2 regions of the Paenibacillus sp. J53TS2 genome follow, and region 2 is predicted to be linked to the other one. Evidence: predicted binding sites of a transcription regulator. Region 2 holds the regulator's gene; the other holds the start of a gene.

Region 1 (7,811 bases), on a different contig from region 2:
GCGTTTTCCTGCCTGTGGCCAGAGCCTCATCAGGATCCTGTCTGCGCGCCGGATCCAATTGCCGGTGGGACGGGATAAAGACATAAGGATTTTTGTTCCATACGCTGCAGCAATAGGCCAAATACCAAACATACCGCTTGTACGCTTCCGTAAAGTTTATGCGCCCGCCGTAGCAAAATTCCACCCCGATCGCCGCATCGTTGGCATCATAGCCAAACAAATCATTGTCGGTCGTGACGTCGTACAGCACGTGCCAGGCTTTTTCCGCCGGTTCGGGACCGGTGCCGGTCGGTATGATTTCAAGAATCTTCGTATCGTCAATAAATACATGGGCCGAGGCGGAGCGATTCGTTGGCGAGTTGAAATAGGCATAGTGATTGTCCGCCGTTGCTCCCGGATTTCCCGAGTCATGGGCCACAAAAAACTCCGGCGTTCCGGTCGATAACCTCGTCCCGGGCCTTATGTTCGGCCGGATCGCGACGTACCGCCTTTCAATTCGGTATTTTTGTGTATCCATAAGCGTTTTCACCCCTTCCATTCATACTATTCCGTACGGGTGCCGGTTCGCCTGTGCGCTTGTTGTCCGATTCCAGGGCACCTAAGAATAAAGAAAAAGAGCCTGCGATAAATAGCAGACTCATGGTATAATTTAGCATGTATAACTGAACTTGGGTGGGACAGTATCGCCTCCGGATGGGAGGTGATGCGTATGAAATTTTCGTTTTCGGAAGTGATCATGCTTGGCATGTTTGTCCTGGCACTGCTTACTTACCTGAATAAACGAAAATAACCCGCCCAGGTTAGCGCCAACGGTGCGGGTTATTCTCTGATGAACATTTGGAGGTTTCCCACCCAAGTGTTGTACCGGGGAGGCTGTGGCGCAGCCTCCTTGTTTCTATTGTTATCTTAGCATACTCTGCCATATACCTCAATTATTCACAGGGCGTTTATTCCTCCAGCCGATCGATCCGCTTATGGGCTTGTTTGGTCGATTCCTCGACGCGCGTCAGCCGCTCGGAGAACGCTTCAAATCGCTGACCTTGCAGCTTTTGTTCGATTTTCATGTCATCAACGAGACGTGTGATGTTTACTATTTCCGTCTTCCTTATCGCCTCCGCTTCGGCTACGTCCTCAGCTTCCTGCCGAGTTGCTCTTGAACGTCCCGCCCACCCCAATGCAATTCCGCTAATCGCCGCCAGTACCGAAGTGATCGATGTAATAGCAGCCATATCCATTATCCTCACCTCTCTTAAGTTCATCCTGCGCAACAATAAATTACCGTATTGGAAACATCAACTAGCTTCACAGTTCACTTAGGCTTGTCCAAACAATCAACAATGAGAAGATCACCCTCTTTTTTACCAATTTGGTAACCGTATCCTGATTATAGATTGCCATTTCGGTAATGTCAAGTCGCATTATTGCCGATTTGACAATATAAAATATTTCCATCTGGTGTGCCCACGCTTTACCAATTTGGCAACTTGTGCTACACTAAATGAAACGGCAAGGAAGAGGAGTAACCATGCAAACGCTAGGCGATCGGATCAAATATCTTCGTGAACAACGTCAGCTCACGCAAAAAGACCTCGCCTCCCAAGCGGACATTTCGGTCGTGCAGTTGTCTCGGTACGAGACAAACGACCGCAAGCCGGATCCGGAGGTGCTGCGCAATATCGTCGACGCTCTGGATACCAGCGCCGATTACTTGCTGGGCCGAACCCCCGACCCGTCTCCTGCTGCGGAGAAAGGGATGAGCTTGTCTTTTTTCGGCGGTCCCGAAGCGTATACGGCGGATGAAATCGCCATGATGGAGGCCGCTTTGAAAGCGTATCGGGAGCAGAAGAAGAAGCTGCTGAACGGGGACGAAGCGAAGTAAGTTGAAGTGAACCAACCTATATATGACCAGCAATGACGGCCCCGATTCTGGAGGGCCCTTATTTCGGGCGATGAACCGAACATACATTCTGATTCGGGGTGACTTGGATGCTGTACGCTTATTATCATGAGACCCATCTGGAACAATGGATTAACGCCAAATTATTGAATCACGGGATATCGGCCCCCGCCGATCTCGACATCGAGCGAATCGCCGAAGCCTTCGGCATCGGGCTAATTTACGGGAATCACCCCTCTTTTTCGGATAATGAGGAGAACGTGATTTTCCTGAACAAGTGGTTGGAGGCGGTTCAGACCCGGGTCGTCTTCTTTCACGAGTTATGCCATGTGCTGCGCCATGCCGGGGATCAGCGCCGGATGACGGATCTGTTCCTGCATGCCCAGGAGACTGAAGCCGAGCAGTTCGTGCTTTACGCCGCCATCCCCTTTTATATGTTTGCCAAACTGCCAGTGCCGGATCATCGCAGCGAGGCGGTGGCTTATATCGCCGAGCAATTCCATGTCCCGCCAGAGCTGGCGGAGCAGCGGCTGGACCAAATCCAGCGGCGGGTGCTGCACGGCAGCTTGATCGCTGCAGCCCAGGAAGCAACCCGCCGCCAGCGCGAAGCAGAGCGGGGCTGGTCGCCGGAGACTCGGCGCATGTTGTCCCAACTGGAACGGCAAATCGGCGGCCAGGGAGGACGGTGACGATGCGGATCGCGGCGTATTGCGATTTTTACGCGGATTCCAACCGACCGCTGCAGTTGATTGTCGATGCGCGGCCGGGAGAACTGGATTGGTCGAAGACGCTCTACATCCCGGTCTCCGGTCCGTTTGAGCCGTTCACGGCCGAAGATTTCGGTGATTTGCCGGGCGTATCCGTTCTGCTGGAAGACCTCGTACGACCCAAAGAACCGCCGGAGTTTTCCGGCGGTTCGGAGCTGGAATTAGCGCTTTCCGTTCCATCCCAACGGGTTCTCGGCATTCGTCTCCCGCAAATCGCCGCCCGCAGCGGCGATACGGACGAGATTCAGCGCCTGGTGGTGCAGATGGATGATGTTGAAGAAGTCTTAGGTTATGAGTGAGGTTTAGACGTACGGTCGTATTCCACCACCGGCCACTTTTGCTTCCGCAGCGCATCCACTAACAGAGGCCCGACATGCAGATTGTCCTGGACCAGCTCGCGCGGCGTCAGCGCCATCCATTGATTCAGCGACACATCGGCGAACCGGTCGCTGCGGAACATCTCCAAGAACCAGATGCTGCGATCCCCGGTATTTTGAATATAGTGGCCAAAGGCAAATGGGACGTACCCCACATCCCCCGCCCTGACGTTGAATGTGCGAGCGACGCCGCCTCCGGCGAACACGGTCATGCGTCCTTTCCCGGACAAATAATATTGCCATTCGTCGTTGTTCGGATGCCAATGCATTTCCCGCATGGCGCCGGGCTTGATCTCCACGAGAGCAGCCGCAATCGTTTTGGCGATGGGAAAGTTGGTGGAATCCGCGATGCGCACGGTTCCGCCCGGCGTTCGGACCGGCTTCTGGGCCAATAGGCTATGCTTGAAGCTGACGGGAATCTCTCCGTAAGGCGAAGTGATCTTTTGACTGGCGATCGGCCCCGGGACTCGGTCTTGGTAGATGTACACCTGCTTACCAGGGATATTGTCAAACGCTTTGCGCGGCACGCCAAAGTTCGCCGACAGCACCTCCTTGGGCGTGTGGGCGAACCAATCTGAAATCGACAGGGTGTTTAAGTCGGAGAAATGTCCGTCATCGAACACAAGGAGAAACTCGCAGCCCTCCTCCAGCCCTTGAATCGAATGAGGAATCCCCGGCGGAAAATACCATAAATCCCCGATGCCTACATCGGCGATGAAGTTCCTTCCATCCTGGTCCACGGCGGTGATCCGGGCTTTCCCCGAGATCATGAACGACCATTCCGCCTGCTGATGCCAATGCAGCTCCCGCACGCCTCCCGGCGTTAAGCGCATATTCACCCCTGCCAGCGTCGTAGCGATAGGCAGTTCCCGAATCGTAATTTCCCGCGACCAGCCCCCTTGGTTCAACTGCATGTGCGTGTCCGAAAAAGAAAATTTTAGATTCGGTACCAATCCGTTATCGGTCACCGGAGGAGCCAGCATATCGGGATTTTCGCGATCCCGCATGACATCCCGTGGTCCTGTATCAGTCGCGCCGCTGCCGTCATCGCGTATCGGCTCGGGTACGGGGGATGTCCCCGCAGCGTGATTTTCCGGATGCCTTGAAGCGGATGGATCCATTTGATCCGTCATCGACAATCACTCCTTATTCTGGACGTGCCAATGTTAATTTTTTCCACATTCTAATCATACAGTGATCCTATTCCCTCCCTAGCAGAAATATGTTCTGGCGAAACGGTTCATTTCCCAATAAAATCCGATGATTTCGGAGAAAATAACTTCAAGAGCTTGATAGTTGTCCAAGCTTCTGTATAATTAAAGTTAGTAAGTTTAGTCAACAAACTAACTAGGTAAAGGGGAATCCTCGTGGAAAAACCTGTACGTCCGAATGAACCGCTCGTTACGCATATTTTTACGGCAGACCCATCCGCCCATGTGTATGACGGCAAAATTTATATTTACCCATCCCATGACCTCGATCACAACGGTCCCGACAATGATAACGGCGACCAATACGCGATGGAAGATTACCACGTTCTCTCGCTGGACGATTTCAACTCACCGTGCGTCGATCACGGCGAAGCCTTGCATCTGCGGGATATTCCTTGGGCGAGCCAACAGCTGTGGGCTCCGGACGCGGCTTACAAGAACAATACCTATTATCTCTTTTTCCCTGCCCGGGACAAAGAAGGCATTTTCCGCATCGGCGTAGCTACGAGTTCCTCGCCTGCAGGTCCGTTCACGCCGCAAGAAAGCTACATTCCTGGCAGCTTCAGTATCGATCCGGCCGTACTCGTCGATGACGACAACCGCGCCTATATGTATTTTGGCGGACTTTGGGGCGGCCAGTTGGAGAAATGGCAAACCGGAACCTTCAAACCGGACGCCGAAGGACCGGCACCGGATGCGCCGGCGTTGGGGCCGCAATTCGCTGAATTAAGCGATGACATGCTCAGCTTTAAATCCGCACCGCAGGAAATTTCCATCGTTGACGAGGACGGAAATCCGCTGTTGGCCGGGGACGAAGACCGGCGGTATTTCGAAGGACCGTGGGTGCATAAATACAACGGTAATTATTACCTGTCCTATTCAACCGGATCCACCCATACCCTCGTGTACGCGATCAGCAAGAACCCGCAAGGGCCTTATGTCTTTAAAGGCAAAATCCTGACGCCGGTCATCGGTTGGACCACGCACCATTCCATTGTGCAATTCCAGGACAAATGGTACCTGTTCTATCATGACAGCTCGTTGTCCGGCGGCGTGAACCACAAGCGCAGTGTCAAATACACCGAACTGCATTACAACCCGGACGGCACGATCCAAACGATCGATCCGTACAAATAAGCAAAGCAGGGGAGCACCGGCCGGCTGAATCAAGCCGGAGGTGCTCCCCTTTTTTTTATTTACTTGGTTCCTCTCCGCCTCCCACTCTCGGTGTCGCAACATGCTCCGTCGATGCCTCTGCGATATCGTGGAAAGCCCAGTGTGATTGCGGTACGTCACGCCAAACCGGAAGCACGTCGATGTTGCCAAATAGCGGCCCTCGGCCCAATGCCCGGTTGATCACGGTCACTGCTTCGGCCCGCGTGACGAATGCCGCCGGGCGGAACTTGCCGTCGGCATAGCCGCTAACGATCCCTGCCGCTTGGGCGGACCGGATCGCCTCCTCCGCCCAATGGCCGGCGGTGTCGGAGAAGCCGGTACCCTGCCCCGCGACCGACTTCATGAATTTCGCGGCGACGGCCGTGATTTCCGCCCGCGTCACCGGTTGTTCCGGCTTAAAGCTGCCATCGGCAAAACCTTGCATCAAGCCCATGCGGGATGCTTGGGCGATCGCTTCGGCAGCCCAATAACCTGCCGGAACATCGTTGAAGCCTAACGCTTCCGCCGTCTCCTTCAGGCCCACGGCCTTGGATAGCATGGCAGCCATCTCCGCGCGGGTAATTTGGTTCTCCGGTTTGAATAGCCCCCCCGGATAGCCGCTGATATAAGCATTATGCGTTGGCAACATGGCCTCGGCCGTCTTCACCAGGACGAAGGTGCTGAAATGGTCTACGCTGAATTTCAACCCTTTGCCGTTCCCGAACGGAACAACCTCTCCCGTCAGGAACTCCGTCGTCCCGTCGGAGTGTTCGATATACACCCCTAGTTTGGCCGGGTCCGCATCGTTCAGCGCCGAGCCGGCCAGCGGCAGAATGAGCTCGACCTCCCGGTTCTGCAGGTTCGTTTCGATTTGAACCGGACGACCGATGACAGTTACCCCTTGCCCCCCTGTGGACGCAAGTACCACCTCGGCTTTGTTGGCGCGTCCTTCGATTTCCTTGCTTTGGTTAGCTGCTTTCACGGGATGGATTGTCACGGTCAGATCGCCGGTCGAACCCTGCAAAGAGGCTGCCGGGAACAGGATCTCTCCGCTCGTCGATTGGAGTTTTAATTCCAAACCGCGTCCCGTAATCAACTGAATAAAATCGCGGGCGAGCGACAACTGGACGGAGGCCACTTCATCCTTGGCATCCGGAATCGTAAGGGTTAGCGATGTGACGCCTTCGTCCTCTAGTTTGTCAATCGCAGCCCGAAGCGGAGCATCGGCCGTCAGTTTGACTTCATCTCGTTTCGTTCCGTCGGCTAACGTCGTCCGAATGATATCCACCGGGATCTGATTGGCCGGATCGCGAACGATTTCAGTTCCCGCCGCGCTAGGCGGCGCCGAAGGACCGGACGGTCCGGTTGGGGACGACGGCGGGTTGGACGGATTCGTTGGCGTGGTTGGTGTCGTAGAACCGGGGGCGACGCGGTAAATCAATAGATCCGCCAGCATCAGCTCGCCGGATTTTTTCACTACTTTGACCGTATGTTGGCCAGCTGGCAGGTTAGCAATGCCGAACAACGGCTGCTGGGCGCTGCGGGACTCGTCATAGGCATCAACGGTTGATTTTAACTGTCCGTCGATGTAAACCTCCATTTCTCCTTGGGCTGGACCTTTTGGCATATGCAAATCAATGCCCGTTCCTTTAAACGTATACTCGAAGGAATCCCCATTCACCTCTGTCGCATGCACGTCATCGTAATAATCGCCTTTGATGTGGAACGTCAGCTTCAAGCTTCCCAATGGCTGGACAGCGAGGTATTCCTTCTTGATCGTGACAATGTTCCCCGTTACGGTGTAATCCGCGCCCGCAACCAACGGCACTTGGCCGTTCCGAATGCTACCGAGGTTCCCGATGCCGCCGAGCACTTCGACTTCGATGTCGTCCTGGGCGGACGGATTCTTATCGAAGGTCGCTTCGGTGTGGTTAATCAAGTCGGGAATTTGCACTTTGAGGGCATCCAACAGCATGAAGCGGCCCGATTTCTTCACCAGCTTGATGGTGTGCAGGCTGTCGGTCAACCCGGATATGCTGTAGACCGCTTGCATCGGTTGTCTGGCATCGGCATGGGTATCCACGGTGCCCGCGAATGCGCCGTCCAGATAAACGTCAACTTCCCCCTGAGAAGGGTCAATTTCCGTGATATATTGGATGCCGGTCCCCTTGAAGGTGTATTCCAGGAAATCGCCGTTCGTCTCGGCAAAATGCACGTCATCCTGATAATCGCCGAAGTTGCGCCCTGTGCTGCGGTTCCAGGACCCGGTGTAACGAATGCCAGGATCATTGTTGTTGATCATGAGGAAACGGCCGGACGTATTTACAATATCGATCGTGAGCGTTTGCGGCAGCCCGGCGCTGAACTGGAAGGTCAGCTCGGTTATGCCGGTTGGCTGCTCGGC
Region 2 (7,811 bases):
ATGATTTCGCCGCTTAGCGTTTTGCCGTCCCGATTGACCCAGACAGCCGTCATGCCGACACTGAGCGCACCTTTGATATCCGTCGTCAGCTTATCCCCGACCATGATCCCCTCACCGGGTTCGATCGCCAACCGTTCCAGCGCATGCCGAAAAATAGACGAATCCGGTTTGCCTTTGCCAAAGTTTCCGGAAATGACAATCTCATCAAAATACGGTGCCAGTTCCGGCACCCCATCCAGTTTCTCCTGCTGAAGCGCCGGACAACCATTCGTCAACAGCAATAGCTTCACTTTGCCTTTCAATTCCTTAAGAACCTGGAACGTTTCCTCGTATACGTGGGGACGAGAGCGGCGTTCGCGTCCGAATTGCTCCGCCAACTCGCCGGCCAGCACTTCGTCATCGACTCCAAGTGCAAGCAGACCACGCCGCCAAGACTCCTTGCGATAGATCGGGGCTAGCTGCTCCAATTGGCGAAATTCCGGTTGTTCCCCTGCGGAGAACGTTGCCCATAATCCCTCAAACGGATTGATACCAATCATCGTTGTGAAAGGATAGGTTTCATAGGATTCATACAAGCTCCGGGCTTCCCGGCGTACTGCCTCTTCCAGTTCTTCGGGATTTAATCTCCCCAACTTGGCCGCCGCGCTTTCACATGTCGCCGCAAAAGCTTCTCTTACGCTCCGCTCATCCCAGAGCAGCGTGTCGTCCAGGTCAAAACATACCGCTTTGATCGTCATTCGTCCCAGCCCTCTCCGTTCTATCGCTTTATACTTGCAAATGTGGTTCTATTCTTTCTCCAGTTTTACATGATGGGTATTGGCATACAGTTCCAACCGCGTGGCCATTGCTTCCGTATCGAAGCGGTTGCGTGTGCGGTAGAACACCCATTTGGGTTCCCGTGTTTTCGGTTCAATCACAATTTTGTTCCGGCTAACCTTGATTTTGCTAATGTTACCGGCATCCAGCATGCGATCACGATTGAATTTCGAGGTGTACAGCCAGCTCTTGTTGATGCGCAAATAAGGCTTGCGAAGAAAAATGGCCAAAGCCAGCACAATATACAAAAAGATCGTCGCCCAATACAGCACCGAGTTCACTTCCGCAGAATTGCCGATGATCCCTACGCCGCCATACAGAAGGGCTAACAGGAACAAGAGAAAAGGCAAAATGATGTTGCGCCCTTTAAAAACATCACCTTCCCCGTTTGCCCCAAGCGTCGACCGTGAATTTCGCGTCGTCTGCCCAACTTGCGGTCCCTTGCCTTTCTTATTCATTCTTACTTGATTACGTTCTACTTTGCGATCAAACGAACCCATACCCGTTCCTCCCTATTTATCTACAATCTCGATCGACTCGAGCTGGTGCCGAAAATTCCTGCGAACGTTTTGCAGATACGTTTCCCGAAGCTGGGCTCTTTCCAATAGCTCGTCTTGCGATAATCCTTCTTCTTTGGCTTTTCGAGCCAGCTCATTAATCCGCTTAACCAACGCATCAATATCCATAAGTTCCTCCCACTTCTATATATACTATGCTTCCCATGGTGTTACACAGGGCATTAATTCTTACTTTGACATGAGAAAAAGAGCTTGTCAAGGCGACGGCAACCCCATCCCGCATCCTTGAAACAAGCTCTGGTTCTTCCTATATATCATAACTCGGTTAACCTCTAATGTTTGTTGGGCAACATCAGCGTATCTCCCGCTTGAATCGAGCTGGTACCGAGCCCATTGGTCCGCATCAACTTCTGAATGTAGACTCGCGTATCTTGACCTTGAGGCTTATGAGCCACGGCAATTTCCCACAAGGTATCTCCAGGCATCACCACAACATACTCTGCCCGCTCTTCCGTCGCGGAGTTGTCGATGGACGCTGCAAAGGCCTGTACCATACCGGTGCATGTGATGCTGAGAATGATCAGAAGCACGGCAATTTTGGACAATCTACTCTTCAGAAATGTACTCATATGTAATCTTCTTTCCATAGGACGACGAAAAGAAGGTTGTTCGTAGATGCTTTGATAGGAACTGTATTTCAACATATAACCATCACTCCAAACAAGTGTTCTGTTTTATGTAATCAATATAACACGAACATTTGTTTGATTCAATAGTTTTTTTCGAACGGTTGTTCTTATTTTTTTAGCTTTCGTATATTGATCTCTCTTTTTAGAACTAATGTTTGTACGAACGGAAGTTCTGTGTTATAATTTTTCCAAACGTTACTAAATGGGGTTGATCCGTACATGTCAAAGGTATCGAGCCGGCAACAGGCCATTCTTGAATTCATTCGCAACGAAGTACGCGCCAAAGGTTATCCACCTTCCGTACGTGAGATAGGGGAAGCCGTCGGATTGGCGTCCAGCTCCACCGTTCACGGCCATCTGGACCGCCTGGAGAAGAAAGGGTTCATCCGGCGCGACCCGACGAAGCCGCGTGCCATCGAGTTGTTGGGCCAAGAAGAGTCGGAGAATTACAATTTGTTTGCACATAGCATTGCCCGCGTTCCCGTTGTCGGGAAAGTAACTGCAGGCATGCCGATCACGGCAACGGAGAATATTGAAGATTATTTCCCACTGCCAGAGCATTACGCTGCTGACGGAGAAGTATTCATGCTTTCCGTGGTTGGCGACAGCATGATCGAAGCCGGAATACATAGTGGGGATTATGTGATCGTCCGCCAACAGCAAACGGCCAACAACGGAGAGATCGTTGTAGCCATGACGGAAGATGACGAGGCGACGGTCAAGACGTTTTATAAAGAGAAAGACCATATTCGCTTGCAGCCGGAGAATTCAACGATGGAACCGCTTCGTTTGAAGCATGTGACCATCCTGGGGAAAGTCGTCGGTCTGTTCCGCGACTTGCACTAATTTTCTAAATATGCGGCAATGATAACATCAAACAGGACGAAGCGATGGGTTTATATCGACTTCGTCCTGTTTGGTTTATCCGCCTTACGCATTCCCTTCCCCCTTACTAATCCCATTCGAGGTCCAGGAAGTGCATTAGATTGTAGCCTGTCTTTTCGCGGCGGCCGCGTGTGCCCCAACCAAATCCGGCACGTTCTGCTATCCACCACTGCTTTAACCGGTAGCGACAGCGTTGGTATCTTTTCAATTCGGTCACCATGTGACTACCTCCTTAATTCAATTCATCTCCCCCATCCTTTGCGCTTAGCTTGACCCAATACTTTCAAACGTATGTAAATAGGAACAAACCATTTGATGTCAAATCATTATCATTGGTCGCACATCTTGTCCTAATACTTGATTCAACGTACCCAGATACATGGATGCGTTTTACAAAAAAAAATCCCCCAACGCCAGGCGTTGAGGGATATGCGTAAACTTATTCTTAATACAATGTCATATATTGATCGCGTTCCCATTGATGAACTTGGGTACGGAAGATGTCCCATTCGATTTCTTTCAACTCGTAGAAATGAGTCAACGCATGGTCACCCAACGCTTCGCTAATAATTTCACTGCGCAGCAATTCGCCAAGCGCTTCCTTCAAGTCGGACGGAAGACTTGGGATCCCTTCTTCCACGCGTTCTTCCTCAGACATCACATAGATGTTGCGATCGACTGGATCAACCAGCGGGAGCTCCTTCTTGATGCCATCCAGGCCCGCTTTCAACATCACAGCCAAAGCTAAGTAAGGATTAGCAGCCGGGTCCGGGTTACGCACTTCAACGCGTGTGCTAAGGCCGCGGGAAGCTGGAATTCGGATCATTGGGCTGCGGTTGCTCGAAGACCAGGCCACATAGCAAGGTGCTTCATAGCCAGGCACGAGACGTTTGTATGAGTTTACGGTTGGGTTTGTGATGGCTGCAAATGCGCGAGCATGCTTCAGGATACCAGCCATATAGTGGCGTGCTTCGTTGCTCAGGCCCAGGCTATCACTTTCCTCATAAAACGCGTTCACGTTACCTTTGAACAATGATTGGTGGCAATGCATCCCCGAACCATTCACGCCGAACAACGGCTTCGGCATAAACGTGGCATGAAGCCCATGCTGACGAGCAATCGTCTTAACGACCAATTTAAAGGTTTGGATTTGGTCAGCGGCTTTGATCGCACTCGCGTATTTAAAGTCGATCTCATGTTGACCCGGAGCCACTTCATGGTGGGAAGCTTCGATTTCAAAGCCCATTTCTTCCAGTGTCAATACGATTTCACGGCGGCAATTCTCGCCGAGGTCCGTAGGGGCCAAATCGAAGTAACCGCCTTGGTCATTCAACTCGGTAGTAGGGTTGCCTTTATCGTCGGTTTTGAACAGGAAGAACTCCGGTTCCGGCCCAACATTCATCGCGGTGTAGCCCATCTCTTCGGCTTCCTTCAGCGCGCGTTTCAAAATCCCACGCGGATCGCCGGCAAACGGTGTACCGTCAGGCATATATACATCACAAATCAAACGTGCTACGCGATCCTCCGTCACCCAAGGGAAAATGACCCAAGTGTCCAGATCCGGGAAGAGATACATGTCGGACTCCTCGATACGAACATATCCTTCGATGGAAGAACCATCAAACATCATCTTGTTGTCCAACGCCTTCTCCAATTGGCTGACCGGAATTTCCACGTTTTTAATCGTTCCCAGCAAATCTGTGAACTGCAAACGAATAAAACGTACATTTTCTTCCTTGGCGATGCGTAAAATGTCTTCTTTGGTGTAATTCGAGTAACTCACCCTAACCTCTCCCAACGTTTAGATTATTATTTTTTGAAAAACCGCGACAGTTCGCCTTGGATCAAAGAAACTTGCCCCGGTTTGCTACCTGACACCAACTGCTGCTTCAACATACGGTAAATTTGGGAATCCGTCATTTCCTTCCGCTTCTCCTCGGTATCCTTCGTGATGACCGTCGCATCTAGAGATTCACGGGACATTGGGTTCATGACTTGCTTGATCCCGGCGATGTTCACGCCTTTATCGATGAGGCCCTTGATCTCCAGCAAGCGTTCGACATCATTGAGGGAAAACATTCGCTGATTCCCCGAGGTTCGCGCAGGTACAATCAATTCATGCTGCTCGTAATATCGTATTTGTCTTGCCGTTAAATCCGTAAGTTTCATAACGATACCAATAGGAAACAAGGCCATATTTCTGCGAATTTCCTCACTCATCGCTCTCAACCTTCCATTTCGATTCTCATGACCTTATCATATGTGAGTTATCCTGACATGTCAATAGATATGTTAGGATAACTTACAACAAGTTACGATCCTTCATCGTCTGAAGTGCGGTCAGGAGACCAAATTTAACATGAGAATAGGTTAAGCCGCCCTGCATATAAGCGATATAGGGGGCGCGAATCGGAGCATCCGCAGACAATTCCAGGCTTCCGCCTTGAATAAATGTCCCGGCCGCCATAATAACCGGGTGTTCATAACCCGGCATATCCCAAGCCTCGGGTACGACGTGGCCGTCTACAGCAGCGGCCCGTTGAATGCCCTGCACGAACGCAATGAGTTGCTCCGGTGCACTAAAGGCAATCGCTTGGATAAGATCCGTGCGCGGATCCTGCCATCCTGGCCGGCTTTGGAATCCCGCTTTCTCAAACAAAGCAGCGGCCAGAATGCTGCCTTTGACAGCTTGTCCTACGATCGTCGGGGCCAAGAACAGCCCTTGGTAGATTCCACGGGTTGTCCCCAACATCGCCCCGACTTCACCGCCGATCCCCGGTGCGGTCAAACGGTATGAGGCTAGTTTAACCAACTCCTGCCGTCCGCAAATATAACCCCCGGTTTCGGCCAAGCCACCGCCAGGATTTTTTATCAACGATCCGGCGATCAGGTCTGCCCCAACCTCCGTTGGTTCGCGTTCTTCGGTAAATTCGCCGTAGCAATTGTCCACAAAGACGATCAGATCCGGCTTGATCTCTTTCACGCGCCGGACCATCTCCTCGATCCGTGCAATGGTGAACGAGTCCCTCCAATCGTAACCTCGGGATCGCTGGATCCCGATTACCTTCGTCCTATCGGTAATTTTTTCCCTTACCGCCTGCCAATCGACTGTTCCATCGCTTAGCAATCCTGCTTCGTTATACGTGATCCCAAAATCCTGTAGCGAGCCGCTACCGTCTCCTGGTGTCCCTATCACTTTATGTAGTGTATCATAAGGACGACCTGTGATGTAGAGCAGTTCGTCCCCGGGCCGTAAGACCCCGAACAACGCCGTAGCGATCGTATGCGTGCCGGAAGCGAAATGCGGCCGCACCAGCGCGGCTTCTGCACCGAATACGTCCGCATATACTAGATCCAACACTTCACGGCCCCGGTCGTTATAAGCATAACCCGTCGAACCCGCAAAATGATAATCGCTGACTTGGTGGCGCTGAAAGGCTTCAATCACCTTCCATTGGTTTTGATCGACGATCCGGTCGACCTCCCGAAACCGGCTTCCCGCCTGTTGTTCGGCATCTTCCAGCCATTGTACAATTTCCTCAGAAAATCCTGCCATCGTTACGTTATCTCTCCCTTAATCCATTCCGTCGTTTGTCGTGCTTCCCTCTGTGAGAACTGGTTTGGGGATCGAAAAAGGAGCTAGCCGGTATCCATACTTATCGAAATCCGCCTGATTCACATCGATTTCGTAAATCATGACATCCTCGTCCATCTGCTTGTCCACCACTTCTCCTGCCCGATACAACACCGGGGTGAGATCGCCTCGTTCTGCAGGAATCCGAAACGTCTTGGTTCCGCCAGACAACTTGCGCTGCACGGCTTCGCGTATCGTCGCCAGATCCCCTTCGTCAAACGCGGAAATCTTCAAGTACCCTTCGCCTGTCGGCAGCATTTGCAGCCGTTCAGGCGGGCAGATATCCTTTTTGTTAAACAACACGATCTGAGGCTTTCCCCCTGCACCCAAATCGTTTAATATTCGATCCACCACTTTCACTTGCTCTTCGCGCATCGGCGAGGAGGCATCGACGACATGCAATATGAGGTCCGCCTCGTTAACTTCTTCTAACGTAGCCCGGAAGGCAGCGACCAAATCGTGTGGTAGATTTTGAATGAATCCTACCGTGTCCGTCAGCACCACTTCCTTACCGCCTGAGAGTGGAAGAAGCCGGGTCGTTGGATCAAGCGTAGCGAAAAGCTGATTCTCAACGAATACATCTGCAGAAGTCATTGCCTTAAGCAGCGTCGACTTACCGGCGTTGGTATAGCCGACCAGAGCAATTTGTACCACCCCGGTTTCTTTACGACGTGCCCGGTGCAACTGACGGTGTCGAGTGACCTCCTCCAGTTGACGTTTCAGCTCGCCGATTCGCCGGCGAATATGGCGTCGATCCGTTTCCAACTGACTTTCGCCTGGACCCCGAGTGCCAATCCCGCCGCCTAGGCGAGACAGGTTTTTGCCGTGGCCGGACAATCGCGGGAGCAGGTAAGTCAATTGAGCTAGCTCCACCTGGATAATGCCTTCCCTCGTTTTGGCTCGCTGCGCGAAAATATCAAGGATCAGCTGGGTTCGGTCGATGATTTTGACGTCCAGCATTTCCTCCAAGTTGCGGACCTGGGCTCCGGACAATTCCTGATCGAAAATCGCTGTATTAGCGCCTCGTTGCTGGATGACTTCGCGAAGCTCAAGCACCTTTCCCTTTCCGATGAACCACCTCGGGTCGGGTTTATCGCGATTTTGTACGATGGATTCAGCAACCTCGACCCCAGCTGTCTCGGCCAGCTGCACCAATTCGGCCAGAGAATATTCGGGGTCGACGCCGCTTTGCTTCGTTTCCGGTGTCACCAAGCTCACCAGTACGGCTACGTCCGGACGATGGGTGGTGGTCTCGTGCATTTGCAACCT

The links. Region 2 encodes LexA, which represses DNA repair genes until DNA is damaged. Its sites were predicted from a motif close to CGAACATATGTTCG; they were not measured.
Region 1: the regulator LexA is predicted to act here: its motif matches at 1,956-1,969, upstream of KJS42_RS09730 (ImmA/IrrE family metallo-endopeptidase).

The regions. Positions count from the first base shown of each region.
Region 1 covers NZ_BOSK01000003.1:412,458-420,268, forward strand. Annotated here, with positions in the region: gene KJS42_RS09715 (peptidoglycan recognition protein family protein) at 1-517, opposite strand, end outside; gene KJS42_RS09720 (hypothetical protein) at 948-1,235, opposite strand; gene KJS42_RS09725 (helix-turn-helix domain-containing protein) at 1,526-1,879, shown strand; gene KJS42_RS09730 (ImmA/IrrE family metallo-endopeptidase) at 1,987-2,586, shown strand; gene KJS42_RS09735 (hypothetical protein) at 2,589-2,963, shown strand; gene KJS42_RS09740 (oxalate decarboxylase family bicupin) at 2,954-4,162, opposite strand; gene KJS42_RS09745 (glycoside hydrolase family 43 protein) at 4,409-5,389, shown strand; gene KJS42_RS09750 (X2-like carbohydrate binding domain-containing protein) at 5,445-7,811, opposite strand, start outside.
Region 2 covers NZ_BOSK01000004.1:412,685-420,495, reverse strand. Annotated here, with positions in the region: gene KJS42_RS12095 (HAD family hydrolase) at 1-737, opposite strand, end outside; gene KJS42_RS12090 (hypothetical protein) at 786-1,316, opposite strand; gene KJS42_RS12085 (DUF896 domain-containing protein) at 1,329-1,502, opposite strand; gene KJS42_RS12080 (LysM peptidoglycan-binding domain-containing protein) at 1,667-1,963, opposite strand; gene lexA (transcriptional repressor LexA) at 2,243-2,869, shown strand; gene KJS42_RS12070 (hypothetical protein) at 2,976-3,128, opposite strand; gene glnA (type I glutamate--ammonia ligase) at 3,354-4,691, opposite strand; gene KJS42_RS12060 (MerR family transcriptional regulator) at 4,718-5,128, opposite strand; gene KJS42_RS12055 (methionine gamma-lyase family protein) at 5,211-6,464, opposite strand; gene hflX (GTPase HflX) at 6,483-7,811, opposite strand, start outside.